Regions from separate parts of the Allobosea sp. 10L417 genome, predicted to be linked through region 1. Evidence: predicted binding sites of a transcription regulator. Region 1 holds the regulator's gene; each other region holds the start of a gene.
What was found. Region 1 encodes PhoB, which activates phosphate uptake and scavenging genes when phosphate is short. Its sites were predicted from a motif close to TGTCATNNANCTGTCAT; they were not measured.

Region 2: a site for PhoB is predicted at 2,295-2,311, ahead of AC1DE3_RS19765 (esterase-like activity of phytase family protein). Genes of this name have one in related genera too.
Region 3: a site for PhoB is predicted at 4,795-4,811, ahead of phnC (phosphonate ABC transporter ATP-binding protein). Genes of this name have one in related genera too.
Region 4: a site for PhoB is predicted at 3,087-3,103, ahead of AC1DE3_RS12915 (ExeM/NucH family extracellular endonuclease). Genes of this name have one in related genera too.

What each region holds. Positions count from the first base shown of each region.
Region 1 is NZ_JBFTJP010000001.1:1,032,470-1,040,330, forward strand. It holds gene argH (argininosuccinate lyase) at 1-864, opposite strand, end outside; gene AC1DE3_RS05250 (LysR family transcriptional regulator) at 961-1,884, shown strand; gene AC1DE3_RS05255 (SpoIIAA family protein) at 1,939-2,325, shown strand; gene AC1DE3_RS05260 (DUF3175 domain-containing protein) at 2,342-2,626, shown strand; gene AC1DE3_RS05265 (hypothetical protein) at 2,878-3,057, opposite strand; gene phoB (phosphate regulon transcriptional regulator PhoB) at 3,165-3,863, opposite strand; gene phoU (phosphate signaling complex protein PhoU) at 3,875-4,594, opposite strand; gene pstB (phosphate ABC transporter ATP-binding protein PstB) at 4,802-5,608, opposite strand; gene pstA (phosphate ABC transporter permease PstA) at 5,648-6,532, opposite strand; gene pstC (phosphate ABC transporter permease subunit PstC) at 6,550-7,524, opposite strand; gene pstS (phosphate ABC transporter substrate-binding protein PstS) at 7,706-7,861, opposite strand, start outside.
Region 2 is NZ_JBFTJP010000008.1:145,731-153,591, reverse strand. It holds gene deoA (thymidine phosphorylase) at 1-1,197, shown strand, start outside; gene AC1DE3_RS19770 (2-hydroxyacid dehydrogenase) at 1,194-2,138, shown strand; gene AC1DE3_RS19765 (esterase-like activity of phytase family protein) at 2,379-3,737, shown strand; gene AC1DE3_RS19760 (SPW repeat protein) at 3,934-4,296, shown strand; gene AC1DE3_RS19755 (ATP-binding cassette domain-containing protein) at 4,341-5,159, opposite strand; gene AC1DE3_RS19750 (sugar ABC transporter permease) at 5,169-6,497, opposite strand; gene xylF (D-xylose ABC transporter substrate-binding protein) at 6,591-7,637, opposite strand; gene nth (endonuclease III) at 7,768-7,861, opposite strand, start outside.
Region 3 is NZ_JBFTJP010000013.1:104,370-112,230, forward strand. It holds gene AC1DE3_RS24910 (efflux RND transporter permease subunit) at 1-2,833, opposite strand, end outside; gene AC1DE3_RS24915 (efflux RND transporter periplasmic adaptor subunit) at 2,833-3,912, opposite strand; gene AC1DE3_RS24920 (TetR/AcrR family transcriptional regulator) at 4,063-4,755, shown strand; gene phnC (phosphonate ABC transporter ATP-binding protein) at 4,912-5,730, shown strand; gene phnD (phosphonate ABC transporter substrate-binding protein) at 5,808-6,722, shown strand; gene phnE (phosphonate ABC transporter, permease protein PhnE) at 6,865-7,746, shown strand; gene phnE (phosphonate ABC transporter, permease protein PhnE) at 7,743-7,861, shown strand, end outside.
Region 4 is NZ_JBFTJP010000004.1:119,660-127,520, reverse strand. It holds gene AC1DE3_RS12930 (DUF2252 domain-containing protein) at 1-119, shown strand, start outside; gene AC1DE3_RS12925 (LysR family transcriptional regulator) at 282-1,271, shown strand; gene AC1DE3_RS12920 (Zn-dependent hydrolase) at 1,240-2,484, opposite strand; gene AC1DE3_RS12915 (ExeM/NucH family extracellular endonuclease) at 3,380-7,861, shown strand, end outside.

The sequences.
Region 1 (7,861 bases):
GTTCTTCTTCTGCGGCATGATCGAGGAGCCGGTGGCGAAGGCGTCGTCCAGCGTCACCCAGGCGAATTGCCTGGAGGCCCAGAGCGTCACCTCCTCGGCGAGACGCGACAGGTTGGTCGTCAGCATGGCCGCGACGAACAGGAACTCCGCGACATGGTCGCGCGCACCGACCGCGTCGACCGAATTCTCGAACGGCCCGTCATAGCCGAGCGCGTTGGCGCTGAGCTCGGGATTGAGCGTGATCGCGGAACCGGCAAGCGCCGCCGCCCCGAGCGGAGATTGGCCGGAGCGCTTCTCCCAGTCGGTCAGGCGAGAGGCGTCGCGCATCAGCACCTGGCCGTGCGCCATCAGCCAATGGCCGAAGGTGACCGGCTGCGCGCTCTGGAGATGCGTGAAGCCGGGGCTGACCGAGGCTGCATGCAACTCGGCCTGGTCGGCGATCGCGGTCAGCAGCTCGGCCAGCATGCCCGCCAGCGATCGCGACTTGGCCCGCAGATAGAGCTTGAGGTTGTTGGCGGCCTGGTCGTTGCGCGAGCGTCCGGCACGCAACTTGGCGCCGGTCGAGCCGATCCGCTCGGTCAGGATGCGCTCGATGAAAGTGTGAACGTCCTCGTCCTGCGGGCCGGGGGAGATCCGCCCCTCGACCGTATCCTGCGCGATCGCATCGAGCGTGGTCAGGATGGTGTCGAGCTCCTGCGCCGTCAGCAGCCCGGCGCGCGCCAGTTCGGCCGCATGGGCCTTGCCGCCCGCGACATCCTGCGGCACCAGCCTCGCGTGCTCGCCGGCCGCGCTCGACAGCTTCATCAGCCGCGGATCCGGCGGCTTGCGGAAGCGTCCGCCCCACAGGCGGGTCGTCTGGTTCATGATGCTGGCTCCTCCCGTTAGGGAAGAATGACCTCTTGACCGAAAGCCCGGCAAACGAAACGATCTCCGCAGAGATAGTCTAAAAAGGAATACCCCATGGCCGCCGGCCGGGCTCCGCCGTCATCGACCGCGCTGCGGGCCTTCACCACGGTTGCGCGCCTGGGATCGACCGCCCGTGCCGCGCTGGTCGTCAACCTGACCCAGAGTGCCGTCTCGAAGCAGATTCTGTCGCTGGAGCACCACCTCGGCACCGTGCTGTTCGACCGTAGCCCGCTCGGCCTCAAGCTCACCGAGGCCGGAGCGATTTATCTGCCCTATGCCGAAGCCGCGCTGGAGCAGATGGAGCGAGGCGCCAGGCGCCTCGCCGAGCGCAGCGCCATTGCCCGGCCGATCCGCCTGCACATGATCGCGATCGCCGGTGAGCGCTGGCTGATGGCCCGCTTTCCCGCCTTCGCGGCGGCGCATCCCGGTGTCGACGTCCAGTTCACCAACTATGTGAGCGAGAGCGAGACCGAGGAGCCGGATATCGAGATCTCTCACGGCGTCCCCCCCTGGCCCGACAGGGAGGCCCACTATCTTTTCGGCCGCGATGTCGCCCTCGTCGCCGCGCCCGGCCTCGTCGAGCGCATGGGGGGCTTTCGCCGCCCGGCCGACATTCAGAAGATGACGCTGCTGCAGCACTTCCAGATGCCAACCTTCTGGGCCGAGTTCACCGAAACCCACGACCTGCGCGGCGCGGTGCCTGAGCATACTGTGCGCTACGGCTACTATTCCGTCATCATCAGCGCCGCCGTCGCGGGGTTGGGGGTCGCGCTGACGCCGCGCTGTTACGTGGCGGACGAGTTGGCCTCGGGCGCGCTCGTCAACCCGCTCGGACTCGGCTTCACCAGCGCGACGGGCTGCTGGCTCATCCGCCCGTTGGGCCAGCCGCAACGCCCCGGCCTCGATGAATTCATCGGCTGGCTGCGCTCCGAAGCCGCGCGGTTCGATGCCGCCACCCGTGGATCCTCAGCCGCCTGATCATTGGGCGAAACTTCCGCTCTTGCCCCGCGTTGTCTGGAGCAAGGAGGAGTCATGTTAACGATCCTGCCCGCCCCCGACCATGTCGGCGCCTACCGCCTGTCGCAGACGCTGACCAGCGACGATCTCGATGGGATCATGGCCGATATCGACGCGAAGCTCGCACGACACGAGAAAGTCGGCATCCTCGCCGACCTCACCGATTTCACCGATATGACCTTGGCTGCCGCCTGGAAGGATGCGCGCTACAGCCTCGGCAAGCTGTGGGAGCTGCAACGCTTCCCGCGCGAGGCGGTGATCACCGACAGGGGCTGGCTTGCGGCCTTCGTCGACCTGCTCAATCCGGCGATCCCCTTCGTGACTGTTCGCACCTTCAAGCCGGAGGAGTACGAGACCGCATTGACCTGGGCCGGCGACATCGAGGGCGGACCAAACGCCTGACCGACAGGAGGACGCCATGCCCGTCCACAAGCACAGATGGTCGGCCGATATCACCAGCCGGAGCAACGCGCTCGATTTCGAGAAAGCCGTGTTCACGCGTGGCGATCCGCGTCAGATCGCGCGCTCGCTGAAGCGGTCGGCCGAGCACAGCCGCCGGCGCAAATCGGGCCCCTATCGCTCGGCGATGTCGATGCTCACCTTCTACATCAACCGCGCCGGCCGGAAACTGCCGGCCGAGCGCCGCAGAACTCTGGAAGCGGCCAAGCACAGCTTGCGCCGCCTCTTCCACCGAGAGGGCTGAAGCGCCTGCCGTCGCCCTTCAGGGGATCGACCTGAAGGCCGGTTCTCATCGCGCCCTGCCTCCCTTGCGCGCCGGATCATGCGAGAGGTGGCTGTCGCGTTCGCCGCCGCCACCCGAAACGCGAGCGTGCCGCCGGTTGTCATCGGCAAGCGGATGTCCGGCGGCTTCTTCGCGTTCTCATGCGATGAGCCGGGGCCGCCGTGCCGGATGCTCTGCGGCGCCTTGGTCGAGGTCGACGTTCGGCAACCTCCTCAACGATCCTGTTGCAGACCCTGATGGGTCGTGTTGATGCGTGTATTGCCCTGCTGGCCCTGCTGATCAGGCTGGCTTGGTCGGCGCTCGCCACCTCTGGCGCTGCGCAGATCGCGCTCGGCATGATCTGGCTCGCCCGGACCCTTGTCGCTTCGATTGGCCGGCGGGATGGGCGGCATCTTGCTCACGGCGACCTCCTCTGGCTCGCGTCGATCTTCAAGATCAACGCGAGCGGCCGGGCAAGGTTCACGGCAAGTTGCGATGAGGAGCAGAGCTGCAGCGCCGCTCAGCTGCGCGCAAAGGTTTCGTCGAAGGCGTAACCGGCGCCGCGGACTGTCCGCAGCGGATCCTTGGTATTGGCCGGCGTGATCGCCTTGCGCAGCCGGCCCACATGAACGTCGACGGTGCGCTCATCGATATAGACGTCGCGGCCCCAGACGGCGTCGAGAAGCTGGGCGCGCGAATAGACGCGGCCGGGCGCCTGCATCAAGAACTCGAGCAGCCGGAACTCGGTCGGGCCGAGATGCAGCTCGCTGCCGGCACGGCGGACGCGCCGGGTCGTGCGATCGAGTTCGAGGTCGCCGGCGGCGAGCAGCCCCGCGACATGGCCCGGCTTGGCGCGGCGCAGCAGCGCCTGTATGCGCGCGATCAGCTCCGGCAACGAAAAGGGCTTCACCACATAATCGTCCGCGCCAGTCGCGAGCCCGCGCACGCGTTCGGTCTCCTCGCCACGCGCCGTCAGCATGATGATCGGCACGCGTTCGGTGTCGCGCCGCGAGCGCAAGCGGCGGCAGAGTTCGATGCCAGAAAGGCCCGGCAGCATCCAGTCGAGCAGCACGAGATCAGGCGTGTGGTCGCGCAGATGCAGTTCGGCGTCATCCCCGCGCGCGACGCTGTCGACCTCGAAGCCCTCGGCCTCGAGATTGTAGCGCAGCAGCAGGGTTAGCGGCTCCTCGTCCTCGACGATCAGGATGCGTGCGGCCATGATGATCTGCTTCAGTTCCCGGTGATCGCCTCGACCTCGATATTGGTCGTGTCGAGCTTCGGCCGGTTCACGTCGAGCGAGTCGCCGGTGATGAGATAGTGGATCGTCTCGGCAATGTTGGTGGTGTGGTCGCCGATGCGCTCGATGTTCTTCGCGCAGAACAGGAGATGCGTGCAGAAGGTGATGTTGCGCGGATCCTCCATCATATAGGTCAGGAGCTCGCGGAACAGCGAGGTGTAGAGCGCATCGATCTCGTCGTCGCGGCGCCAGACGTCGAGCGCCTTCTGCTCGTTGCCGGCGGCGTAGGCGTCGAGAACGTCCTTGAGCTGCGCCTGCACCAGGCGGCTGATGTGCTCGAGCCCGACCACGGCGCGGTGCGGCGGCTGGAACTGGCCGGCGATGGCGACGGCGCGCTTGGCGATGTTCTTGGCGAGATCGCCGACGCGCTCGATGTCGGCGGCGATGCGGATCGCCGAAATCAGCTCGCGCAGGTCGTTGGCGAGCGGCTGGCGCCGGGCGATGGTCAGTACCGCCTTTTCCTCGACGTCCCGCTGGAGGTTGTCGAGGCGCTGGTCGGCCGTGATGATCTTCTGGGCAAGGCCGGTGTCGCGGCGCACCAGCGCCACGGTCGAATCGCCCAGCATGCGCTCGGCCATGCCGCCCATTTCGGCGAGGCTGCGGCGGATGCCTTCGAGATCGGTATCGTAGGAGCGGACGATGTGGTCGGTCATGGGCGGCGTGTCCTCTAGATCATTAGCGCCGATGCAGCGTCGTCGTTTTCAGGTCGGCATGCTCAACCCTCAGCCCTCATCCTGAGGAGCAAGCGAAGCTTGCGTCTCGAAGGATGCTCCGGTTGGTTCCGGAGCCTCCTGGACCATCCTTCGAGACGCCGCTCGCGCGGCTCCTCAGGATGAGGGCTGCTGGTTTGAAACCGGTCTTCAGCCGAACCGGCCGGTGACGTAGTCCTGCGTCTGCTTCTTGGCAGGGTTCATGAAGATGGTATTGGTCGGCGCGAATTCGACGACCTCGCCCAGATACATGAAGGCGGTATACTGCGAGATGCGGGCCGCCTGCTGCATGTTGTGCGTGACGATGGCGATGGTGAAGTCGCTCTTCAGCTGCTCCAGCAGATCCTCGATCTTGCCGGTCGAGATCGGGTCGAGCGCCGAGGTCGGCTCGTCGAACAGGATCACTTCAGGCTTCTGGGCGATGGTTCGCGCGATGCACAGGCGCTGCTGCTGGCCGCCGGAGAGACCCATGCCGGAGCTCTTCAGCTTGTCCTTGACCTCGTCCCAGAGCGCGGCACGGCGCAGCGCGCCCTCGACGCGGTCGTCGAGCTCGGACTTCGGCGGCTTCTCGTAGAGGCGGATACCGAAGGCGACGTTGTCGTAGATCGACATCGGGAAGGGCGTCGGCTTCTGGAACACCATGCCGACGCGCGAGCGCAGCTCGTTCACATCGACATCGTTCGAGATGATGTTGCGCCCGTCGAGCATGATCTCGCCGGTGGCCTTCTGCTCCGGATAGAGCGAGTAGATCCGGTTGAAGATGCGCAGCAGGGTCGACTTGCCGCAGCCCGACGGGCCGATCAGCGCGGTGACGTGCCGGTCGCGGAAATCGAGATTGATGTTCTTCAGCGCCTTGTGCTCGCCGTAGTAGAAATCGAGGTTCTTCACCGCGATCCGGACGGGCGCCTCGGCATCGAGCGTCTGCGGGGAGAGTTCAAGGGTCGAAAGCATCGACATGGTCCTCAAGGTCGGACGCGACCGGGTTGGATTCAAGTCTTATTTGCCGCCGGCGACAAAGCGGCGGGCAATGATCGAGAGCAGCAGGATCGAGACCGTGATGATCAGCGATCCCGCCCAGGCCAGTTGCTGCCAGTTCTCATAGGGAGCGGAGGCGAACTGGTAGATGGTGACGGGCAGGTTCGAGACGCCGCCGACCAGGGTCGGCGAGAACCAGAAATTGTTGTTCAGCGCGGTGAAGATCAGCGGCGCGGTCTCGCCGGCGATACGGGCGAGAGCCAGCAGGATACCGGTCACCATCCCGGCCTTGGCGGCGCGCCAGGTCACCGAGGTGATGACGACCGACGGCGGGGCGCCGAGGGCCGAGCCGGCTTCGCGCAGCGGGCCGGGCACGAGGTTCAGCATGTCCTCGGTGGTGCGCACGATGACCGGGATCGCGATGATGCCGAGCGCGACGCCGCCGGCCCAGCCGGAATAGCCGCGGAAGGGCTCGACCAGGATCACGTAGACGAACAGACCGATCAGGATCGACGGTGCCGACAGCAGGATGTCGTTGATGAAGCGGATCAGGTTCGCGAGCTTCGAGCCCTTGCCGTATTCGGCAAGCCAGGTGCCGGCGAGCACGCCGACCGGGGTCGCGACCGCGATCCCGAGAAAGGTCAGCACCACCGAGCCGACGATGGCGTTGGCGAGGCCGCCGCCCTGCGAGCCGGGGCCCGGCGTAACTTCGGTGAAGGTCGCGAGCGAGAGCCCGCCGATGCCCTTCACCAGCAGCATGCCGAGAATCCAGAACAGCACGAAGATGGCGCAGAAGGTGAAGCCCGTGGCGATGATCTTCATCAGCCGGTCGGCTGTGCGGCGGGACTGGCGCACGCGCCCCCAGGGGGTGTGGGGCAGTTCGCGCGGCGTGGAGGCGGTCGTCATGCTCATCTCTCAGGACCTCAGTAGCGCTTCACCCGGGCGACCAGGAGCCGCGCGATGACGAGGACGACGAAGGTGACGAAGAACAGGATGCAGCCCAGCGCGATCAGCGAGTTGAGCTGCAGGCCCATCGCCTCGTTGAACTCGTTGGCGATGCGCGAGGCGATGGTCGAGCCGGGATCGAGGATCGAGGCCGACAGGCGGTTGGCGTTGCCGACGACGAAGGTGACGGCCATCGTCTCGCCGAGGGCGCGGCCGAGGCCGAGCATGATCGCGCCGATGATCGAGACGCCGGCCTGCGGCACCAGCACATGGCGCACGACCTCCCAGGTCGTGGCGCCGATGCCATAGGCGCTCTCGCGCAGCACGGAGGGGATCTGCTCCAGCATGTCGCGGGTGATCGAGGCGATGAAGGGCACGATCATGAAGGCCAGGATGATGCCGGCCGTGAAGATGCCGAGGCCCGAGGGGGAGCGGGAGTAGAGGACGGTGCCGACGATCGGAATGCCCTCGACGAGGTTCGAGAGCGGGATCTGCACATAGGCTGCGAAGAGCGGCACGAAGACGAACAGGCCCCACATGCCGTAGATGATCGAGGGCACGGCAGCGAGCAGCTCGATCGCGGTGGCGACCGGCTTCTTGAACCAGCCCGGCGCGAGCTGGGTCAGGTAGACCGCGATGCCGAGCGAGAGCGGCACGCCGATGACGAGGGCGATCAGCGCGGTCGAAAGCGTGCCGACGATCGCCGGCCAGGCGCCGTACTGCTCGTTCTGCGTATCCCAGACGCTGGAGGTGATGAAGCCGAGGCCGAACTCGCGGAAGGCCGGCCAGCCGCCGATGATCATCGAGATCATGATACCGGCGAGCAGCACCAGCACGAGCAGCGCCGCGGCGAAGCTCGCATTGCGGAAGAAGAGGTCGAACCCCGCCTTCGGCGCCTTGCGGACGACCGGCCTCGCGCCGGGAACGTTCGTCATATCGGTTGCTGCGGTCATCCGCGGGGGCTCCGGTCTCGTTGCCGGGATTGCCATGGCCGGTCGCCCGTCCCGATCAATCCCAGCCCTCATCCTGAGGAGCATCCTGCGGGAGAGCCAGCTGGGGCCGCCCCTCAGGATGAGGGCTTGAAGAGAGCGGCAAGGCGGGACTGGCCCGCCTCGCCTTGTCAGTTGGCAGCGATCAGAAGATCGGCTTGCCGGCGGTGTCGGTCACGCCCTTCCAGGCGCTGCGGACCTGATCCTTCACATTCGACGGCAGGGCGACGTAGTCGAGCTCGCTCGCCAGCTTGTCGCCGTTCTTGTAGGCCCAGTCGAAGAACTTCATCGCGGCCTGTAC
Region 2 (7,861 bases), on a different contig from region 1:
ATGGCGGTCTATTTCAACGGCATGAACGAGAAGGAGCGCGTCGCGCTCACCCTCGCCATGCGCGATTCCGGAACCGTGCTGCGCTGGGATGATCTGCCCGGCCCCGCCCTCGACAAGCACTCGACCGGCGGCGTCGGCGATACGGTGAGCCTGCCTTTGGCGGCTGCGGTGGCGGCCTGCGGCGGCTACGTCCCTATGATTTCCGGTCGCGGCCTCGGCCATACCGGCGGCACGCTCGACAAGCTGGATGCCGTGCCGGGCTATGTCACCCAGCCGTGCATCAATCTGTTCCGCAAGGTCGTGCGGGAGGTCGGCTGCGCCATCATCGGCCAGACCGCCGATCTCGCCCCGGCTGACAAGCGGCTCTATGCCATCCGGGACGTGACGGCGACGGTCGAAACGATTCCGCTGCTGGTCTCCTCGATCCTGTCGAAAAAGCTCGCCGCCGGACTGCACGGCCTCGCCATGGATGTGAAGTTCGGTTCCGGTGCTTTCCTGCCCGACTACGCCAAGGCACAGGCGCTGGCGCAGGCTCTCGTCGCCGTCGCCAACGATTCCGGGCTGCCGACACACGCGCTCTTGACCGATATGGACGAGCCGCTCGCCTCGGTCGCCGGCAATGCGCTCGAGGTCGCCTATGCGCTCGACCATCTGACCGGCCGCCGCCGCGAGGCGCGCTTCCATGAGGTCACGGTCGCGCTGGGCGCCGAGATGTTGCTCCTGGGCAGGCTCGCCGCCGATCTCGATGCCGCGCGCGAAAAGATCGAGAATGCCTTCGCCTCGGGTGCGGCGGCCGAGCGCTTCGCGCGGATGGTGGCGGCGCTCGGAGGACCGACGGACTTGCTGGAAAAGCCGGCAAATCATCTCGCCTTTGCGCCGATCGTGAAGCCGGTCTTCGCCGAAACGGCGGGGTCGGTCGTCGCGGTCGACACGCGTGCGGTCGGGCTTGCGGTCGTCACGCTCGGTGGCGGCCGCGTCCGCCCGCAGGACCCGATCGACCATGCCGTCGGCATCGTCGAACTGGCTGGCATTGGAGCCGAGATTGGCGCGGAGCGTCCGCTCGGGATCATCCACGCGCGCGACGAGGCGCAGTTCGCCGCGGCGAGTGCGCGCTTGCGCAAGGCCTATTGGATCGGTGAGGGTGCGGCGCGCGGCCGGCTCGTCGCGGAACGGATCACGGAGAGGGTGTCGGCATGAGTTTGCTTCTGGCCATGACGGGCTGGCATGTCGAGGACTGGCGCGCCAGGTTCCAGGCGCTGCTGCCGGAGATGCCGATCGTGGTTCTCGGCGAGCCCTTCGACCGCCGCGCCGTCCATTATGTCGCGAGCTGGAAGCACCCGGCCGGCAGCCTGACCGGTCTGCCCAATCTCGCCGCCATCTTCTCGCTTGGCGCCGGCGTCGATTTCCTCTTCGCCGACGACAAGCTGCCGGCGGTGCCGATCGCCCGCGTCGTCGATCCCGATCTGACCACGCGGATGAGCGAGTACGTCGTGCTGCACTGCCTGATGTATCTGCGCCAGCAGCACCGCTACCTCAGCCAGCAGCGCGAAAGGCTCTGGGAGGACGATCGCAACCAGCCAGCGGCCCGCTCGGTTCGCGTCGGCATCATGGGGCTGGGCGAACTCGGATTGGATGCCGCCGCCAAGCTCAAGGTCATCGGCTTTGACGTCGCCGGCTGGAGCCGCTCGCCGAAGAGCATCGAGGGGCTGCGCACCTTCTCGGGTGAGGAGGGCATGAAGGAGTTCCTGGCGCGGACGGACATCCTCGTCTGCCTCGTGCCGCTCACGCCGGAGACGCGCGGCATCATCAACGCCGGGCTGATCGCAGGGCTGGCGCAGGATGGTCGCCTCGGAGGTCCGTTCGTGATCAATGCCGGCCGCGGTGGCTTGCAGGTGGAAGAGGATATCCTGGCGGCGCTCGAAGCCAGCACGCTGAAAGGCGCGACGCTCGATGTCTTCGAGACCGAGCCGCTGCCGACCGCCTCGCCGCTCTGGACCCATCCGGGCGTGACGATCACGCCGCATAACGCGGCGATGTCGGAGCCTGAAGCGATCGCTTCGCTGATCACGGCGCAGATCAGGCGCCTGGAAGCCGGCGAGCCCCTGCAGCATGTGGTCGATCCGGCCAGGGGGTACTAAAGGATCGGCCGCTTCTGTGGCTGTTCAGCTCCAGTCCTCATGCTGAGTGCCGCGAGAGCGGCGTCTCGAAGGATGGTTCGAGCGTACACTGGAACACCCTTCGAGACACAGGCTTCGCCTGTTCCCCAGGATGAGGGCTGGCGAGTTCAAATGCCCCGTCACCGAACGGTCGCCGCGCTGTCGTCGGGTCGCAATCCGGGCGGGCGAAGCGGGTTGGTCATTTCCAGCCCGGAGAATTTCATGCGCTTGTCGCTCGCCTTTGCCCTGCTCCTGTCCTCGACCATTCTCGCCGGGGCCCAGGACGCCCAGAAGGAGTTTCCGTCGAAGCTCGTCGGTCACGCCCTGCTGCCGGCGAACACGATCATCCCGGCTCCTGCCGATGCGCCGGCCGATCTTAAGGTGTCCGGCAAGTTCGTAACCCCGGGCAAGCGTGTCGAAACCGTCGGTTCGGTGATGGGCACCTCGGGCGGCCGCCCGACAGGTCTTTCCACGCCATTCGCCGGCCAGCCCGTGCAGGGCTTCTCCGGCATCCGCTCGCTCGGCAATGGCGAGTTCCTCGTCCTGACCGACAACGGCTTCGGCTCCAAGGTCAATTCGCCCGACGCGATGCTGTTCTTCCATCGTCTCAAGGCCGATTTCGACAAGGGCGCGATCGAGCGTCTCTCGACCATCTTCCTGCACGACCCCGACAAGAAGGTGCCGTTTCGCATCGTTCATGAGGGCACCGAGAAGCGCTATCTGACCGGCGCCGATTTCGATCCCGAGTCGATCCAGCCGATCGGCGGCAAGTACTGGATCGGCGAGGAGTTCGGCCCCTACCTCATCCGCGTCGATGCCAACGGCAAGGTCGAGGCGGTGTTCGAGACCACGGTCGATGGCAAGCCGGCCCGCTCGCCGGACCATTACGCCGTGACGACGCCCGGCGCACCGAACCAGTCCGTCGAATTCAATGTCCGCCGCTCCAAGGGCTATGAGGGCATGGCGCAGTCTCCCGACGGGCGCTTCCTCTACCCGCTGCTGGAGGGGCCGCTCTGGAACGCCGAGACCAAGGGCAATGAAGAGGTCGACGGCAAGGAAGTGCTGCGCATCCTCGAATTCGATGTCGCCAACGAGAAGTGGACCGGCCGCTCCTGGTACTTCCCGCTGGAGCAGAAGGGCCTCGCCATCGGCGACTTCAACATGATCGACGCGACGACGGCGCTGATCATCGAGCGCGACAACGGCGAAGGCACTGCCGACAAGGCCTGTGCCGCCGGACAGAAGGGCCCGGACTGCTTCCACGACCTCGCCAAATTCAAGCGCATCGTGAAGATCGAGATGACCGACGCCAATGTCGGCAAGCCCGTGCGCAGGATCGGCTTCATCGACCTGATGAAGATCGCCGACCCCGACAAGAAGGCGAAGCAGGGCGCCATCGACGGCGTGCTGCCTTTCCCGTTCTTCACCATCGAGAACGTCGACGTCGTCGATCTTGCCAAGGGCATCATCGTCGTCGGCAACGACAACAACCTGCCGTTCTCGTCCTCGCGTGATCCCAAGAAGGCGGATGACAACGAACTCGTCCTGCTCTCGGTGAAGGAACTGCTCGACGCGAAGTGAGAACGCCCGCATCGCTGGCTCGGTTGGGCGCAGCGATGCGGCTCATGTCGTCTTGCCCGGCGGTCGGATTCGATCGGCCGCCGGGCGTTCCTACTCTGTTCTTGAGCTATTGCTGACCTGAGCGTATAATAAAAATGACCAAGCGCCTCATGCGCGAGGCGTAGTGGTTGGATGATCGTCACCGATGGAGGTGATCATGTTGACCGCGAATACAAACGTCAGGCGACCGCAGGACTGGTGTAATCTGATCCTGGCCGGGCTGCTGTTCTTCTCCCCATGGTACATGGGCTTCGTCGGCGACTTCGTGCCGACGCGCAATGCCTGGATCGTCAGCGTGGCTCTCGCCGTGATTGCGGTCGCTGCGCTTTCGGCTTTCGCCGAATGGGAGGAATGGCTGAATCTCGCGCTCGGACTCTGGCTGGTGGCCTCGCCCTGGATGCTGGGCTTCACCGGTAACCTCCGCGCCTTCTGGCCTCACATGATCGTCGGCCTGCTGACTGCGGCGATCTCGGGCTGGGCAGTCTGGGATTATCGGCACGAGCCGCACGCGACGGCGTAGGGAGCTTCGCGCTCCCCGCCGCTCCAGAATCGACCCGGCGCGATCTAGCTGCGTAGCGCGCCGGGGCCGGCCACCGCGGCCGGCGGGCATTTGCCCGAGATGATCATGCCCAGCACCTCGTCCTGGGTGACGTCGGCAGTGCGCGCCGTGCCGACGACCTTGCCATTCTTCATCACCGTGACGCGGTCGGCGAGATCGAAGACGTCGTGCAGGTCATGGCTGATCAGGAAGATGCCGATGCCCTGCTTCTTGAGCTGGAGGATCAGCTCCGCCACCTGCTTCGTCTCGGCCGGGCCGAGGGCCGCCGTGGGCTCGTCCATGATCAGCACGCGGGCGTTGAAATAGATGGCGCGCGCGATCGCGACCGACTGGCGCTGGCCGCCCGAGAGCGCCTTCACCGGCTCCTTGAAGCGACGGAAATGCGGGTTGAGCCGACCCATCACCTTGCGAGTCTCGGCCTCCATCGTCGCATCGTCGAGCGTGCCCCAGCCGGAGAGTAGCTCGCGACCGAGGAAGATGTTGGCGGCGGCATCGACGTTATCGGCAAGCGCGAGCGTCTGATAGATCGTCTCGATGCCCTGCTGCTTGGCGTCACGCGGGCTCGTGATCGCCGCTTCATCGCCATTCACGCGGATCGTGCCGGCATCGGCCCGGTAGGCGCCCGACAGAATCTTGATCAGCGTCGACTTGCCGGCGCCGTTATGGCCGAGCAGGCCGACGACCTCGCCCGGCATCAGGTCGACGCTCGCACTATCGACGGCCTTGATGCCGCCGAAGGCGATCGAGATGTCGCGCATCTCGATCAGCGGCGTGCCCTGGCCCGGATGGGTGTCGGCGAGACCAGCCGATTCCGTGATGCTCATCGCTCCTCCTCAGCTCAGCCGCTTGCGGTAGACCCCGTCGAGCCAGACCGCGAGGACGAGGACGATGCCGACGACGATGTTCTGTAGCGGCGCGTCGACGCCGATCAGCACCATGCCGGACTGCAGCGACTGCATCACCAGCGCGCCGAGCATGGCGCCGACGATGGTGCCGACGCCGCCGGCAAGCGAGGTGCCCCCAATGACAGCGGCAGCGATGACATAGAGCTCGTCGAGCGTGCCGGCGGCGTTGGTCGAGGCGTTCAGGCGCGCCGTCGAGATGCAGGCGGAGATGCCGACGAGCACGCCCATCAACCCGAAGACCAGCATCAGCACCTTGCGCGTGTTCACGCCGGAGAGCTGCGCGGCCTCGGGGTTGCCGCCGATGGCGAAGACATAGCGGCCGAAGCGCAGGCGGTTGGCGATGAAGGTGATGATGACGCCGACCGCGAGCGCGATCAGCACGGGAACGGCGAGCCCGTGGCCGATGGTCAGGCCGCCCTCAGGCCATATGCCGCCTTTCGCCTCGGTGACGCGCCGGGCGATGCCGGCGGGCAGCGCATAGGCGTTCGCCACCATCACCATCGCCAGAACCGTGGCGCAGCCGAGCCCGGCGATCGTGATCTCGGCCCAGAGCGGGCGCAGCAGGAAGCCGAAGCGCTTGCGCCGGCGCCGGATCAGCGCCGCGCCGATCGAGATCGCGGCGCAGAGCGCGATGCCGATCGCCCAGGAGGCGCTTGTGCCGATCGCGCCCTCGACGCCGCCGCCGAGCGGGCGGAAGCGCGAATCCATCGGCGCGATGGTCTGGCCCTGCGTCACCCACCAGGCCGCGCCGCGCCAGATCAGGAGGCCGCCGAGCGTGACGATGAAGGAGGGGATGGCGAGATAGGCGATCAGCGCGCCCTGCAGCAGCCCGACGAACCCGCCCAGCGCCATCGCGAGCAGCAGGCTGACGACCCAGGTCAGCGGGTGCTCGAAGCCCCAGATCTCGGGCAGGAGCCGGACCTGCACGAGCCCGACCACCATGCCGACGAAGCCGAGCATCGAGCCGACGGAGAGGTCGATGTTGCGGGTGACGATGACCAGCACCATGCCGCAGGCCATAATCGCGATCGAGGCGGTCTGGACCAGCAGATTCCAGAGATTGCGCGGCGTCAGGAAGGCGCCGTCCGACAGCCAGTTGAAGCCGAGCCAGATCACCGCGAGCGCGGCGACCATGCCGATCATGCGCGGATCGAACTCGATCTCGCGCAGACGATCGGCAAGGCTGCGCTCATCCTGCGCCGGGTTGGCCGGCGCGGGTGCCACGTCAGAGCCGGACGATGTCAGATGGGATCGCATAGCGACCCCATCTGACATCTGAATCCATCTCTCACCAAAAAACTGGAGCAGGCTTCTCGCGGAAAACCGGTTCCCACTCTTTCGCAGCCTGCTCTAGTCACAGGCCTTGACCTTGCCGGACGCGACGCCCTGGCAAACCGCCGATTTCGGTGCCCAGCCGGCCTCGATCACGACGGCGAGGTTGTCCTTCGTCACCGGCACGGGCTTGAGGAAGAGCGCCGTCATCTTCTGCTTGGACGGGCCCTGGTCCCAGGCAGCCGAACCCGGAATCTCGGAGAGCTTGGCGCCACCTGCGAGCTTCAGTGCAATCTCGGCGGCGTTGCGTCCGAGTTCGCGCGCATCCTTCCAGATCGTCACGGTCTGGGTACCCAGCGCCACGCGGTTGAGCGCCGCGCGGTCGGCATCCTGGCCGGAGACAGGCACGGAGCCGGAGAGCCCCTGTGCATCCATCGCCGCAATGGCACCGCCCGCGGTGCCGTCATTGGCGGCGATGACGGCATCGACCTTGTTCTGGTTGCGCGTCAGGATCTGCTCCATGTTGCGCTGGGCGTTGGCCGGCAGCCAGCCATCGGTGAAGGCTTCGCCGACATTCTTGATCTTGCCGCCGTCGATCGCCGGCTTCAGCACCTCGATCGAGCCCTGATAGAGGAAATTGGCGTTCGGGTCGGAGCTCGAGCCCTTGATGAAGACGTAATTGCCCGCCGGCTTCGCCTTCTGGATCTCGCGCGCCATCATCCGGCCGACCTCGACATTGTCGAAGGTCAGATAGAAGGCCTGCGGGATCTCGATCAGGCGGTCATAACCGACGACGCCGATGCCCTCGTTGACCGCCTTCTCGACGGCGGGACGAATGGCCTGCGCGTCCTGCGCCAGCACGATGATCGCCTTGGCGCCGCGCGCGATCAGGCTCTCGACATCGGTGAGCTGCTTGGCCGGCGATGACTGCGCATCGGCGGAAAGATAGGTGCCGCCGGCCTTCTCGACCGCCGCCTTGATCGCGGCCTCGTCGGTCTTCCAGCGCTCTTCCTGGAAATTCGACCAGCTGACCCCGATGACCGGGCCTTTCGATTGCCCGAAGGCGCTTGCGTGAACGGATAGGGCGGCAACGGCGATGCTCGCCGCGAGGACGAAACGCTTCATCACACTGACCTCCTGAGCTTCCTCTGCCGCAGACTCTCAGGCTTCTCCGAGCCCCCAAGGCGTCCGGCGCACGAAGCTCAGCCTAGCCGCCGGAGACTGTCAAGCAGGCGAAGGGACGGCTCGGGCAGCGTCAGACGACGCGCTTGTCGGGAGAGTCGCAGAGGTCGTTCTGGATGCAGCGCCCGCATTCTGGCCTCAGCGCCTTGCAGGTGTAGCGCCCATGC
Region 3 (7,861 bases), on a different contig from region 1:
GCTCCGCCGCCTCGACGAGGGCGTCGATCATCTCCTTGCCCTCCTCGCGCAGCTGGTTGGTGAACTCCAGGATCAGGATGCCGTGCTTGGTGATCAGGCCGACGAGCGTGATCAGGCCGATCTGGCTGTACACATTCATCGTCCCGCCCGTGTAGTAGAGCGCTGCGAGCGCGCCGGTGAGCGAGAGCGGCACCGAGACCATGATCACCACGGGATCGACGAAGCTCTCGAACTGCGCCGCCAGCACCAGATAGATGAAGCCGAGCGCCAGCAGGAAGACGAGGAAGATGCTCGCGCCCGACTGCTTGAACTCGCGGCTCTGGCCGGAATAGTCGACCTGGACGGAGGATGGCAGCACGCGTGCGGTCGCGTCCTCCAGCACCTTGAGCGCATCGCCGAGCGAATAGCCGGGCGCAGGCAGCGCCGTGATCGTGGCCGAGCGCAGCTGATTGAAGCGGACCAGCTCCTTGGGCGCGACGGTCTCCTCGATCCTGACCAGGCTCGACAACTGCACGACTGCGCCGCTGCGGCCCATCAGATAGATCGATTGCAGCGCCTGCGGCGTGTTGCGCTCGGAGCCCGCGACCTGCAGCATCACGTCGTACTGCTTGCTGTTCATGTTGAAACGCGTGACCTGTCGCCCGCCGAGCAGCGTCTCCATGGTGCGGCCGATGACATCGACGCCGACGCCGAGGTCGGCGGCGCGCTGCCGGTCGATCGTGACCCGGATCTGCGGCTTGTCGAGAATGAGGTTCGTCTCGACGTTCGAGAGCGCCGGAGAGTCTGCGACCTCCCGCATCAGCTGGTCGACATAGCTCTTGAGCTGGGCGTAGCTCTCCGAGGAGCGCAGCACGAACTCAACAGGCTTGCTGTTGGCGTTGCCCTGGCCGAGCGAGGGCGGGTTGTTGGCGAAGAGGCGGATGCCGGGGATCTGCCCGAGCTCGCGGGTGATGTCGGCGACCAGATCCTGCTGCTTGCGCTCGCGCTCCTCCCAGGGCTTGAGCCGGGCAATGGCGATGGCGCGGGTCACGTCGGGAAAGCCGACGATGACGAGATAGGTATCCACCTCCTGGAGCTTGCTGAAATATTCCTCGACCCGGCGGGCATAGCTCGCCGTGAAGGACATGGTCGCCCCTTCCGGCGCAACGCCGATCACGTTGATCGTGCCACGATCTTCGACCGGCGCCAGCTCCGAGCGCAGATGGGTGAAGAAGTAATAGCCGCCGCCGGCGACGCCAACCGCCAGCAGGACGATGAGCGGACGCACGGTGAGCGCAGCGCGCAGCGAGGCCCTGTAGCCCCGCGACAGCCCCTCGAAGCCACGCTCCAGCACATTGTACAGCCAGCTATGCTTGTCGTGGTGACGCAGGAGCTTGGCGCACATCATCGGCGTCAGCGTCAGCGCGACGAAGCCGGAGACCAGCACCGCGCCGGCGAGCGTGAGCGCGAACTCGATGAAGAGCTTGCCGGTGCGGCCGGTCGAGAACGCCATCGGCGCATAGACCGCCACCAGCGTCAGCGTCATCGCTACCACGGCGAAGGCGATCTCGTTGATGCCGCGGATCGCCGCCTTGTTCGGCTCCATGCCGTCCTCGATATGGCGGTGGACGTTCTCCAGCACCACGATGGCGTCGTCGACGACGAGGCCGATGGCGAGCACCATCGAGAGCAGCGTCAGCGTGTTGACGGTGAAGCCGAACGCATACATCAGCGCGAAGGAGCCGATCAGCGAGACCGGGATCGTCACCAGCGGAATCAGCGTCGCCCTGAGCGAGCGCAGGAAGACGAAGATGATGAGAACGACGAGGACGATCGCCTCGATGATCGTCTGGAACACCGCCTTGATCGAGCGGTCGATGAAGATCGAGCTGTCGTAGGAGACCGCGATAGACATGCCGTCGGGCAGATCCTCGATGATGCCGGGCAGCGCCGCGCGCACGCCGGACGAGACGTCGAGCGGGTTCGCGGTCGCCTGCTTGACGATGCCGACGGTCACCGAGGGCGAGCCCTTGAACCAGGCCGCGTTGCGCTCTTCGAGCGCGCCGAGCTCGACGCGCGCCAGATCCTTCAGCTTGATCGGGAAGCCGGCGGCATCCTTCACCACGATCTCGCGGAACTGCTCCGGCGTGACCAGGCCGGTCTGCGACAGCACGGTGAACTCGCGGTCGCTGCTCTCGATCCGGCCCGATGGAATCTCGATGTTCTGGGCGCGAACCGCCGCCTCGATCTGCTGGACGGTAACGTCATAGGCGGAGAGGCGCGAGCGATCGAGCCAGATGCGCATCGCATATTGGCGCTGGCCGAGAATGCGGACCTCGGCGACGCCGGTGATGTTCTGGACGCGCTCTGCGATGAAGCGATCGGCAAAGTCGGTCAGCTCGAGCGGGCTGTGCCGCGTGCTGGTCAGCGACAGGTAGAGGACCGGCTGCGAATCCGCCTCGACCTTGGCGATGATCGGTTCGTCGATCTCTTCCGGCATGCGCCCGCGCACGCGGCTGACGCGGTCGCGCACGTCGGAGGCCGCAACGTCGGGATCGATGTCGGGGCGGAAGCGCACCGAAATCTGGCTGCGCTCCTGGCGGCTGGCCGAGGAGATGATCTCGATGCCCTCGATGCCGGCGATCGAGTTCTCCAGGATCTGCGTGACCTGGGTCTCGATGATCTCGGCCGAGGCGCCGCGATAGATCGTCTGCACCGAGACGATCGGCTCGTCGATGTTCGGGTATTCGCGGACGGTGAGGCGGCCATAGCAGACGATGCCGATCAGCATCACCAGCAGGCTCAGAACCGTCGAAAGGACGGGCCTGCGGACGAAGAGCTCGAACAGGCTCATCAGAGCTGGCTCGTCTGGACGGGCTTTTCCTTGACGGAGATGGTGCTGCCGTCACGCAGCCGCATCTGACCGGCGGTGATGATCTGCATGCCGGGCTTCAGCCCGCCGACCACCTCGACCTTGCCGGGCAGGCGCTTGCCGAGCTCGACCGCGACGCGGCGCGCCTTGCCGTTCTCGGCGACGTAGATCATCTTGCCGACGCCATCAGGCACCACCGCCATCTCGGGGATGACCATGGCGTTCTCGCGCTGGTCGACCGTGATCGACAGCCGGGCGAACAGGCCGGGCTTCAGGGCGAGATCGCCGTTCGGAACGTTGGCGCGCAGACGGATCGCGCGGCCGTTGACGTCGACGACCGGGTCGATCGCGAAGATCTGGCCCGTGAAAGTCCGGTCCGGAACGGCATCGACGCGCACCTGGACGGGCTGGCCGACCTTGACGCGGCTCAGATAAATCTCCGGCACCCGGAAATCGACCTTGATCGGGTCGATGCTGGTCAGCACGATCAGCGGCTTGCCGACGGAGACATAATCGCCGATGCCGACCGAGCGCAGACCGACGACGCCGCTGAACGGCGCGACGATGGTCGATTGCGCGAGCTTGGCCTTGGCAAGCTGGACGCGCGCCTCGCTGGACGCGAGCCGCGCCGTCGACTCGTCGAGCGCGACCTGCGTGCCCGAGCCGCGCTGCACCAGCGCCCTCAGCCGCTCGTTGGTGTCGCGCGCCAGCCCGAGATCGGCCAGCGCCTGCTTCAGCTCGGCATCGAGGATGGCGGTATCGAGCTTGACCAGATCCTGACCGGCCTTGACCCGCTCGCCCTCCTTGAAGCCGAGAGCGACGACGCGGCCGGCGATTTCGGAAGCGATGATCACGGATTCATCCGCGGCGAGCGTGCCGAGCGCCTCGACCTCCTCGTTGACGGTCATCGTCTCGACGGAAGCCACCTCCACCGGCACGGCTCGCGGCCCGGAAACGGCGCTGGCCTGGGCCTGCTGCGTGCCGGCGCGCTGGTTGCGGTAGGCGTAATAGCCGCCGCCCGCGAGCGCCGCGACCACGACGAGGAGAACAAACCGCTTCATAAGACTGGACGCTCCAATACCGCGCGACTATCTTAGACTGGACAGTCTAGTTTGATAAGAGGCCAAGTGTGCGGGAGCATGGCTGACACCCCCCTCCGTCGACACCGGGCAACCCCTCTCACCGAACCGGCAGGCGGCGAGGCAAGACCCGTGCCGAAACCCCTCCGGCGAAACGGCGCCAAGACACGCCTGCTCGATTCCGACCAGACCGAAACGAACCCGGCCAAATCCCTTTCCGCCGAACGCGCGCGCCCCGACAAGCACGACGCCATCACCCGCGCAGCCGCCGAAACCTTCCTTGCGGAGGGGTTCGAGCGCGCGAGCCTCGACCAGATCGCCCATCGGGCCGGTGTTTCGAAACAGACGATCTACAGCCATTTCGCCGATAAGGAGGCGCTGTTCAAGGCGATTTGTGCCGGCCTCACGGAAACGTTGACTCTGCCGCTCGAGCAGGCGTCGCCCGCCGCCGATCTGCGCAGCGCCCTGACGCAGCTGGGCGAGGACATGCTCAAGCTCATGCTGCGTCCGGCCTCCCTCGATCTGCACCGGCTGGTGGTCAGCGCCTCGCCACGCTTTCCCGAGCTCGGCCGCGCTGCCTATGAGGCCGGCGCCAAGAGAATGAGCGCCGCCATCGTGACGCTGCTCATCGAACGGTCACGCGTCGGCCACGGCGTTGCCCGCCCGCTCGGCCTTGCCGAAGCCGATCTCCTCGCCGAACAGTTCGTCGGCATGCTGCGCGGCCTGCACCAACTGCGCGGCCTTCTCGGGGTGAAGCCGATGCCGGCCACCCAGCGGAAAGCCTATGTTCGCGCCTGCGTCGACGCGCTGCTGAACGCGCTCTGACGAGGCCATCCAAGGTCACCGGATCGCGCTTTCGGCCACTGTCACGCCGCTGTCATCAGCCGCCGCTAGCTCTCGTCGCCATGGAGATGAGTTGCCCCACGGTCAGGGCCGGACGGGGCTGCGCTCATGCCCGCATCGTGCGCGAGAACCCATCACATGCTGCGTATCGAAGGTCTGACCAAGCGCTTTGGCGACAAGAATGCTGTCGACAATGTCTCGCTGTCGATCCCCAAGGGTGAGATGGTCGGCGTGATCGGCAGGTCCGGAGCCGGCAAATCAACTCTGCTGCGCATGCTCAACCGGCTGGCGGAGCCGACATCCGGCCGGATCGCCTGCGAGGAGCAGGAGGTCACCGCGCTGAAGGGGGCTTCGCTGCGGCGCTGGCGCCGCGACACGGCGATGATCTTCCAGCAGTTCAACCTCGTCGGCCGCCTGGACGTGCTGACCAACGTGCTGCTCGGGCGCCTGAACCACCGCTCCGCCGCCCTGACGCTGGTCAAGAGCTTCTCCCAAGACGACAAGATCCGCGCCATTGCGGCGCTCGAACGTCTCGATATGGGGCATCTGCTGGCACAACGCGCCGAGACCCTGTCCGGGGGCCAGCAGCAGCGCGTCGCCATCGCCCGCGCCCTGGTCCAGGAGCCGCGCATCATCCTCGCCGACGAGCCGATCGCCTCGCTCGATCCCCGTAACACGCAAGTCGTCATGGACGCGCTGTTCCGCATCAACCGCGAGGACGGCATCACCGTGATGTGCAACCTGCACGACCTCGATATCGCGGCAAAGTATTGCGACCGGCTGATCGGCATGGCGGCCGGCAAGGTCGTGTTCGACGACGTGCCGCAGGCGCTGACGCGCGAGGTCGCAGCCGAACTCTACGGCATCGAAGCCAAGGATGCCGGCGCCGAGGCGCTGGACGCGCTCGATGCCATCGCCGCCTCCGAGGCGAAGCGCGCCCGCCAGAAGATCGCCTGACAAGCGAAGGATCGCCGGCGCGGCCAAAGGCCGTCGCCGCGAAAAGAGCATCCCGACAGCAACCAGGAGCAGACCCAATGCTGACCCGTCGTCATACCCTCAAGCTCGCCGTCGCCGGCCTCGCCGCCACCGCTGCCCCGGCCTTTGCCCAGGACTGGAAGGCGAAGTATCCGGAGCTCGTCTTCGCGATCATCCCGGCCGAGAACGCCTCGGGCGTGGTCGAGCGCTACACCCCCTTCGTGAACTATCTCGCCAAGGAACTCGGCACCAAGGTGACGCTGCGCATCGCCAATGACTACGCCGCGATCATCGAGGGCCAGCGCGCCGGCAACATCCATATCGGCATGTACGGCCCGGCCTCCTTCGCCCGCGCCCGCATGACCGGCGCCAAGGTCGACGCCTTCGCGATCGAGACCAACCTCGACGGCACGAAGGGCTACCACTCCGTCTTCTACGTGAAGAAGGACTCGCCCTATCAGAAGGTCGAAGACCTCAAGGGCAAGAATCTCGGCCTCGTCGATCCGAACTCCACCTCGGGCAACAACGTGCCGCGCTTCGTCCTCAACCAGATGAAGATCGAGCCGGAAACCTTCTTCTCCAAGGTCGTCTACACCGGCAGCCACGAGAACGCGGTCATCGCCCTGCAGCAGGGCACCGTCGACATCGCCGCCAACTGGTGGAACGACGAGCAGGAGTCGAACCTGCAGCGCATGGCCCGCAAGAACATGGTCAAGGCCGACGACTTCCGGATCATCTACAAGTCCGAGCAGATCGTGAACTCGCCGATGGCCTATCTCACCGACCTGCCTGATGACCTCAAGGCCAAGATCCGCGACGCGGTGCTGAACCTCGCCACCAAGGACAAGGCCGCCTTCGACAAGATCTATGAAGGCAAGCAGGGCCCGCTCGTCGCCGTCGACAACAAGGCTTACGACCCGATCATCGAGCTCAACAAGTTCGTCGACGACCTCCGCAAGAAGAAGTCGTCGTAATCATCAGCACGTCATGCCCGGGCTTGACCCGGGCATCTCCCGACAGAGATTCCCGGGTCTGCGCTTCGCTTCGCCCGGGAATGACGCCCTTGTCCGGGATCGGCACCAGCCGGTCCCGAGACGGAGTGGAAGCGCCCCCGCCATGACCCTCGCGATCGACCGCAACGACCCGGCCATCCTGGCCCATGCCGAGACATATCGGCAGGCGGCCGTGGCCAAGCGCCGCCAGGCGCTCATCGGCGCCGCCGTCTTCATCGTCTGCGTCCTGCTGGCCGCGCGCGGCTCGGAGGTCGATCTCGCCAAGTTCTTCGCGAACATCCACCGCTTCCCGAAATACATCTACGAGACACTGCCGACGCTGCGCCTCGCCAGCCTCGGCTCAGACCTTGCGGAATGGTATTGGGGCCTCAAGAACTGGCTGAAGCTGCTCTGGCAGACCATTCTGATCGCCTATGTCGGCACCGTGCTCGGCGCCGTCGGCGCGTTCCTGTTCTGCTTCGCCGCCGCCGCCAATCTCGGCCGGTCCGCATGGCTGCGCTTCACTGTCCGCCGCTTTCTCGAATTCTGCCGCACCGTTCCGGAAATCGTCTTCGCGCTGATCTTCGTCATCGCCTTTGGTCTCGGCCCGTTGCCGGGCGTGCTTGCCATCGCCATCCATACCATGGGCGCTCTCGGCAAGCTGTTCTCAGAGGTGGTCGAGAACATCGACCTGAAGCCGGTCGACGGCGTCACCGCCTCCGGCGGCAGCTGGTGGCAGATCGTGCGCTTCGCCGTCGTGCCGCAGGTGCTCTCCAATTTCGCCAGCTATGCGCTGCTCCGCTTCGAGATCAATGTCCGCGGCGCCTCGATCATGGGCTTCGTCGGCGCCGGCGGCATCGGCCAGGACCTGATCGAGGCCATCCGCAAATTCTACTTCACCGATGTCAGCGCCATCCTGCTGCTGATCATCGTCACGGTGATGCTGATCGACTACGGCACCGAGCGCCTGCGCCACGCCCTCCTCAGCCTGGAGCACGGTCGATGAGCCTCGCCTTCACCCCGGCCGAGCGCGCCGACATCGTCAACCGCCACCAGGCCGCGATCCGCGGCTCGCTCAAGACGAAGCTCGCCACCATCGGCACCATCACCGTGCTGCTCGG
Region 4 (7,861 bases), on a different contig from region 1:
ACTCGCCATGCGGAGACGCGGACATCCGGCAGGCACTGACCGAAGGAGCGGCCTCGCTCCGGGCGCGGGCGATCATTTGCTGCCGAGCGCATCGCGGGCGCCGTCCCCGAGCAGATTGACGGCGAGGATGAGCAGGCACAGCCCGGTACCGGGAAGCGCGATCAACCAGGGATCGAACAGGATGTTCTCGCGCCCTTCTGCGGAGTTGGCGAAACGCGGTCCAATAGCTCGCCGCGGCGAGAGAGTTGCACTATGCCGAGAGCGACCAGGGAGACAGGCGCTTGAGCGGCAAGAAGCCAAAACTGCATCATCTGAACTGGAATCTGCTGCACAGCTTCCTCGTGATCGTCGAGGAACGGAGCCTCACGCGCGCCGCCGACCGGCTGCTCGTGCGCCAGCCGACGGTCTCCGCCGCCCTGCAGAGGCTGGAGGAGACGCTCGGCGGACAGCTGATCCAGCGCGACAGCCGGCGCTTCGTGCTGACCAAGCGTGGCGAACTGCTCTACAAGGAATGTGTCGACATCTATCGCAGCGTCGCGCGCATCGGCGACCGGCTGTCCGAAGACCATGACGACCTGACCGGGCTGGTGCGGCTGCTGGTCGTGACCCATGTCGTGCTGTCGCCGCTCGACCGGACGCTGACGCAGCTCAACCGCAAGCACCCGGGCGTCAGCCTGCGCATCGACGTGGCCAACAGCCAGGACATCATTCGCGCCGTGTCGCAAAAGCTCAGCCCCTTCGGCTTCTGCCTGCTTGCCAAGCCGCTGGCCGGGCTCGATTGCCGCCCGCTGCTGCGCGAGGAATTCGGCATCCTCTGCGGCCGGGGCCACCCGCTGTTCGGGCTTTCCGACGTAACGCTGGCGGAATTGCGCGATGAGCCCTTCGTCGCGCTCGCCTGCGGGCAGGACGGAGCGCTGGAGCCTATGGTCTCCGTGCGGGAGGGGGCCGGCCTCGGGAGCCGCGTCGTCGGCTCAAGCCCCAATCTCGAGGAGGTCACCCGTATGATCGCCGCCGGCATGGGCATCGGCATTCTGCCGCTGGCCTCGGTGGAGGAGGCTCTGGCGAACCGCGTTTTGTGGAATCTCGCGAGAGCCGAGGATCTTCTGGGCGCCGATCTCTATTTCGTTTCCAACCCCGCCATGCAGCTCAGTGCCGCGGAAGCAGCGTTCCTGCGCCTGTTCGAGCAGCAGCTCGCCGCGATGGACGAGGAGCTGGCGGCGGAGACGGCCGAGGTCGCGTTCAGCGATCCGCCCGCGCTACCACAGCATTGAGCAGCACGTTGAGGCCGGGTTCGAGGTCCTCGCGCGTGCAGAGCTCGGCATTGTTGTGGGTGATGCCACCCTTGCAGGGCGCGAAGATCATCGTCGTCGGAGCATGGCGCGCGACGAAATAGGCGTCGTGCCCAGCCTGGCTGAGGATGTCCTGCGTGCGGTAGCCCAGCGCCAGAGAGGTCTCGCGGACGCTGTCGATCAGCTCCTGTGCGAAGATCCTGCCGCCCCATTTCCAGATATCGAGGATTTCGGCCGTGCAGCCGGCGCGGGCGGCGGACTCGCCGACGGCGCGGCGGACGCGCTCGGCCATGACCTCGGAGGTTTCCGGATCGGGATGGCGGACGTCGCAGACGGCCTGCGCCCAGTCGGAGAGGATGCCCGGCTTGTTCGGCCAGGCGACGAGCCTTGCCGCAGTGGCCTTGCCGCCGCCGCCGGCATAGGCCCAGCCGATCTCGTCCGTCTCGACCAGAAGGCGTGCGCCGGCGAGAAGCGCATTGCGCCGCCGCTCCATCGGCCAGGGGCCGGTATGGGCGGTCTCGCCCTTGAATTCCACCAGCATGCCGGTGCTCGGGAAGCCGCCGGTCACGACGCCGACCTGCATGCCGTCGCGGTCGAGATAGTAGCCTTGCTCGATATGGAACTCGAAATAGGCATCGAAGGCCTGCGGCTGGGCCTCCATCTCGCCGCGATAGCCGATCCGCTCCAACTCTTCGCCGATCGACTTGCCGTCATCGTCGCGGCGCCCCTGCGCCCAGTCCAATGCGTAAGCGCCCACGAAGCAGCCGGAGCCGACCATCGGCGGCGAGAAGCGGGCGCCTTCCTCATTCGTCCAGTTGACGATCTCCATCGGCCTGCGCGTGCGGTGGCCGAGCGCATCCAGCGTCCGGCAGACCTCCAGCCCGCCGAGAACACCGGCGATGCCGTCGAAGCGGCCACCATTGATCTGCGTGTCGAGATGGCTGCCCATTACGACGGGCGGGAGGGTGTCGTCGGTTCCGGCGCGGCGCGCGAAAATATTGCCCATGCCATCGACGCGAATCGCGAGACCCGCCTCGCGGCACCAGGCGACGAACTGGTCGCGCATCTGCTTGTCCGCATCGCCGAGGGCGAGGCGCGACAGGCCGCCGGGGCGGCCGGGGCCGATCTCGGCGGAGCGTTCGATCGTGCTCCAGAAGCGCTCGATATCGATGCGAAGCTTGTCGGTGCCGGGCATGGCGATCTCCTCGCCCGCCGCGACGGCGGAGGCGAACAACGGGATGAAGCGCCGTGGCATCCGGATCTGACGGCCGCCGGCAACGGCACAAGGATTCAGCGATACGGCCGTGCGGGCAAATAGATATTGCCTATGCTTGCCATTGGGTGCCGACCGAGATGACCTAAGCGCCCGCTTGCGGGATCATTCGAAGCCGGTTTTTGGCAGCTCCGTTGCCGCAGCTTCGCGTTGGAGGCCGGTGAAGCCATCGGAGCCTGACCCATCGAAAATGCCCATGCCCCCCGTTGCCAGAATGGATTCGTGTGTGCCGCGAGCCTGTCATAGCTTGGCGTCGATACCGGATGACCGGCATTGCGGCGTTGCCGGGACTATGGCGTTTGACCTTGGTGTCTTCCGCGTTGAATTTAAGTTTAGATAAGTAATATTTCGCTGTTGCCGCGCGTATCTCGCTATATCTGTGGCTTTGAATAAATTTCACGTCCTTTCTCGATGCGATTTTCCGGGAACAAATGTCCATTCAATCGTTCATTTCTTGAAATGACGTCGACATGGCGCATTGAATTTCGATTCAATTCTCGAATTAATTTGTTTCGTTAATGAAGCGTTAAACAACCGTCATCTTGGGCGGGTCAAAAGCCCGCATCCGGCTCGCCTTATGCGGGCCGGCCACCCGGTTGGCGGCGGCCGGGGTTTCGATGTGCTGGCTAAAAAGGATCTGCCCGTGACGTGCTCCGGTTCGATCGACTTCGTCTGAACATCGCCCGCAATCGCCCGGGCTCCTGCGGGAGCACGGGCAATCCGTAACGATCAATGCCGAGCGCGGCGGGGCGGATTGTGCCCGACGCCGCCCTTCGCCTCCACGTCAAACCCCGGATCGGGAACAGGGATTTCAGCCATGGCGCTCAGTAAAGGTTCGATTGCGTTCGTCGGTTTCAATGCCGACGGCAATGACAACATCGCATTCGTGGCGCTCACGGAAATTCCGGCCGGCGAGACCATCATCTTCGAGGATAACGAGTGGAACGGCTCGGCCTTCGCGGACACCAATGAGGGAGCGTTCAGCTGGACCTCCGCGGGCGTCGCAGCCGGCACGATCGTGCGCATCGACAATATCGGCGCCGGGACGATCTCGGCGAGCACCGGCACCGCGGCCGCATCCGTGGCCGGACGCGGCACCAACCGTGGCATCGGCGCGGCGGACGAGACGATCTACGCCTATCAGGGCTCGGCCTCGGCGCCGAACTTCATCACGGCTATCGCCAATGGCGGCTTCAACAGCGCCAACGGCGTGCTGACCAATACCGGCCTGACCGCGGGCGCGGATGCGCTCGACCTGAGCACGCTCGATGACGACACCGACATCGCCGCCTTCAACGGCGCGCGCAGCGGTGGCGCCTCCTTCGATTCCTATCGCGCGGCGATCAACACGGCCTCGAACTGGGTCAGCCAGGACGCTACCGGCGACCAGAGCAACGATGGCACCGCCCCGGACGTGCCGTTCTCGGCGCAGTCCTTCACCGTGGCGGGCGGCGGCGCGGTCTCGGTCTCCTCGGTCACGGTCGACGCGGCCTCCAAGCCTGAGGGCCAGAGCTTCCTCTTCACGGTCACGCTGAGCCAGGCCGCGGCCACCGATACCGTCGTCAACCTCGCCGTGTCGGGCGCGACCGGCGACATCGGCAGCGTTCCTGCCGCGGTCACGGTCCTTGCCGGCCAGACCACTGCAAGCTTCAGCGTAGCGACGATCGACGACGCCGTGGCGGAGCCCGACGAGAGCTTCTCGATCACCGCGACGCTGGGTACCTCCTCCCAATCGGCGAGCGCGACGATCGTCAACAACGACGGCACCCCGATCACCCTGATCAGTGCCGTGCAAGGCACCGGCCTCGGCAGCACGATGGTGGGCAAGACCGTCACGGTCGAGGCCATCGTCGTCGGCGACTTCCAGAACAGCGACGCCGACGGCGCCCGCAATCTCGGCGGCTTCTGGCTGCAGGAGGAGGCTGGCGACTCCGACGGCAACGCCCTGACCTCCGAAGGCATCTTCGTGTCCTATGCCAGCCTCGGCGTCGATGTGAAGATCGGTGACAAGGTCAGCGTCACCGGCGTGGTCGCCGAGAATTTCGGCAATACCGAGCTCAACGCCTCCACCGTCGCGATCGTCCAGGCCGGCGCGGTGGCCGACGTGAACAGCATGGCGGTCGAGATCGACCTGCCGAGCGTCGGCGTGCAGACCGCCTCGAACGGCACTTATGTCGCCGATCTCGAGCGCTACGAGGGCATGCTTGTCCGCTTCACCGAGACGCTCGCCATCACCGAGCAGTTCAATCTCGACCAGTTCGGCGAAATCCGCCTGACCCAGGGTGAGCGCCCGAACTCCTACACCGTCGATCACGATGCCAGCGTTTCCGGCTACGACGCGCATCTGCGCGACATCGCCTCGCGCTCGGTCATCTTCGACGACGGCCGCAGCGTCTCGAACCCCAATCTCGACAACACCGTGGTCGATGGCGACTACAACGCCACCACCGCGCCGCGCATGGGCGACACCATCACCGGTCTCACCGGCGTGCTCGACTACGACTTCAACCAGTTCCGCGTGCACGCGGTCCAGAACGGGCCGGGCATCAACGACGTGGTCTCGGCCAATCCGCGGCCGACGAGCTATCCGGATGTCGGCGGCACGCTGAAGGTCGCGAGCTTCAACGTGCTCAACTACTTCACCACGCTCGACAACGGCCAGCTCACAACGAACGGCTTCGAGCCGCGCGGCGCCGAGACGCAAGCAGAGTTCGACCGGCAGACCGCCAAGCTGGTCAACACGATCCTGTCGCTCGATGCCGACGTGCTCGGCCTGATGGAGTTGGAGAACAACTTTATCGAGGGGGCGAGCGGCAACGCCATCGACCATCTCGTCGACCAGCTCAACAGCGTCTCCGGCTCCTTCAAGTTCGACTGGGTGCGTCCGGGCCAGAACTTCGTCGGCGGCGACGCCATTGCGGTCGGCTTCATCTACGACGTCACTTCGGTGCGCGTCTCCATCGACACCCACGTCGCGATCCTCGACGACAGCGACGTTTCGTCCGAGCTTCTGGGCCAGAGCACGCTCGGCCGCATCTTCAACGGCGAGAACACCAGCCGCGCGGCGGTGGCCGTGACCTTCGAGGAACTCGCCAGCGGCGGTGAATTCACCGCGGTGGTCAACCACTTCAAGTCGAAGGGCGGCTCCGGCACCGGTGAGGATGCTGACATCAAGGACGGCAACGGTGGCTGGAACAGCCAGCGCGAGCTTGCCGCCAAGGCGCTGGTCGAATGGCTCGGCACCGATCCGACCGGCTCGCACGACCAGGACGTACTCGTCCTCGGCGACCTCAACGCCTACGCGAAGGAAGACCCGATCGACGTGCTGCTGAACGCCGGCTTCACCGATCACGGCGCCGACGGCTACAGCTACGTCTTCGACGGCCAGACCGGCTCGCTCGACCATGTCCTGACCAATGGCAGCCTCTCGGCCCAGGTCACCGGCGTCGCCGACTGGCACATCAACGCCGACGAGGCCGATGCGGTCGACTACCAGCTCAATTTCAATGCCGATCTCATCACCAATGAGCGCGATCCCTCGATCTTCAATTCCGAGGTGATCGCCCGCGTATCCGATCACGACCCGATCATCGTCGGGCTTGATCTGACGGAGAACCCCGTGTCTACGACCGCCTTCACGCTCCAGCTCCTGCATTTCTCCGACGGTGAAGCCGGCCTTCTCGCCGGCCAGACCGCCAAGAACCTCGCCGCTCTGGTCGATGCTTTCGACGACGATTTCGCCAATACGCTGACGCTCTCGGGCGGCGACAACTTCCTGCCGGGTCCGTTCATCGCCGCCGGGACCGATCCGTCCGTGCGCGCGGCGATCAACGCGGCTACCGGATCGACCATCGCCGCCGGCGTCAACCAGCCGATCGCCGCGGCCGACATCGCCATCATGAACGCGATCGGCATCGACGCCTCGACGATCGGCAACCATGACTTCGACCTCGGCTCGAAGGTGCTGCGCGACGCGATCACCGCAGGCTCGGTCGCCGGCTGGAAGGGCGCTGACTTCGCCTATCTGTCGTCGAACCTCGACTTCTCGGCCGATGCCGACCTCAACCCGCGCTACACCAACACGGTCGGCAACGGCGCGACGCCGACGCCGGACGTCGACACGCTGAACGGGCGCATCGCGCCGGCCGCCATCATCACCAAGGGCGGCGAGAAGATCGGCCTGATCGGCGCGACCACCCAGATCCTCGAGCGCATCTCCTCGCCGACCGGCACCGAGGTCAAGGGCTTCCCCGGCGATGGCGCCGAGGTCGACGACATGGACCTGCTGGCGAGCCAGCTGCAGCCGATCATCGACGAGATGATCGCTGAAGGCATCAACAAGATCATCGTGCAGTCGCATCTGCAGCAGCTTGAGTACGAGCAGCTGCTCGCGACCAAGCTGCGCGGCGTCGACATCATCCTGGCGGCTGGCTCCCATACCCGGCTGGGCGATGCCGACGACGTGGCCGAGAACTTCCCGGGCCACAGCGCCGAATTCGACGGGCCGTATCCGATCGTCACCGCCGGTGCCGACGGCAAGCCGACGCTGATCGTCAACACCGACGGCGAATACTCCTATCTCGGCCGGCTTGTGGTCGATTTCGACGCCCAGGGCAACATCATCGTCGACAATCTCGCGGGGAAGACCGCGATCAACGGCGCCTATGCGTCGACCGATGCGAATGTCGCCGAAGCCTGGGGCACCACCGTCGGCAATCTCGAGAACACCGCCTTCGCGGAAGGCACCAAGGGCGACAAGGTGCGGGATGTGACCGATGCGGTCCAGTCCGTCATCAACGTCAAGGACGGCACCGTCCACGGCTACACCGACGTCTATCTGGAGGGCGAGCGCGCGCTCATCCGCAACCAGGAGACCAACCTCGGCAGCCTCTCGGCCGATGCCAATGCCGACGCGCTGCGCGATGCGCTCGGTGCGGAGAGCCCGGCCTTCGTCGTGTCGGTCAAGAACGGCGGCGGCGTGCGCTCGCAGATCGGCACCTTCTCGGCCCCGGATCCGGTCACCGGCCAGGTCGACAAGCTGGCGCCGCCGGCCAATGCCGCGACCGGCAAGGCCGAGGGCGGCGTCTCGCAGCTCGACATCGAGAACTCGCTGCGCTTCGACAACAAGCTGATGGCCTTCGACACCACTGCCCAGGGCCTCAAGGTCATTCTCGAGCACGGCGTCGGGCTCCTCGGCAACCAGGGGCGCTTCCCGCAGATCGGCGGCATCGCCTTCTCCTACGACCCGGACCTGCCGGCCGGCAGCCGCGTCTCCGATATCGCGTTGATCGCGGAGGAC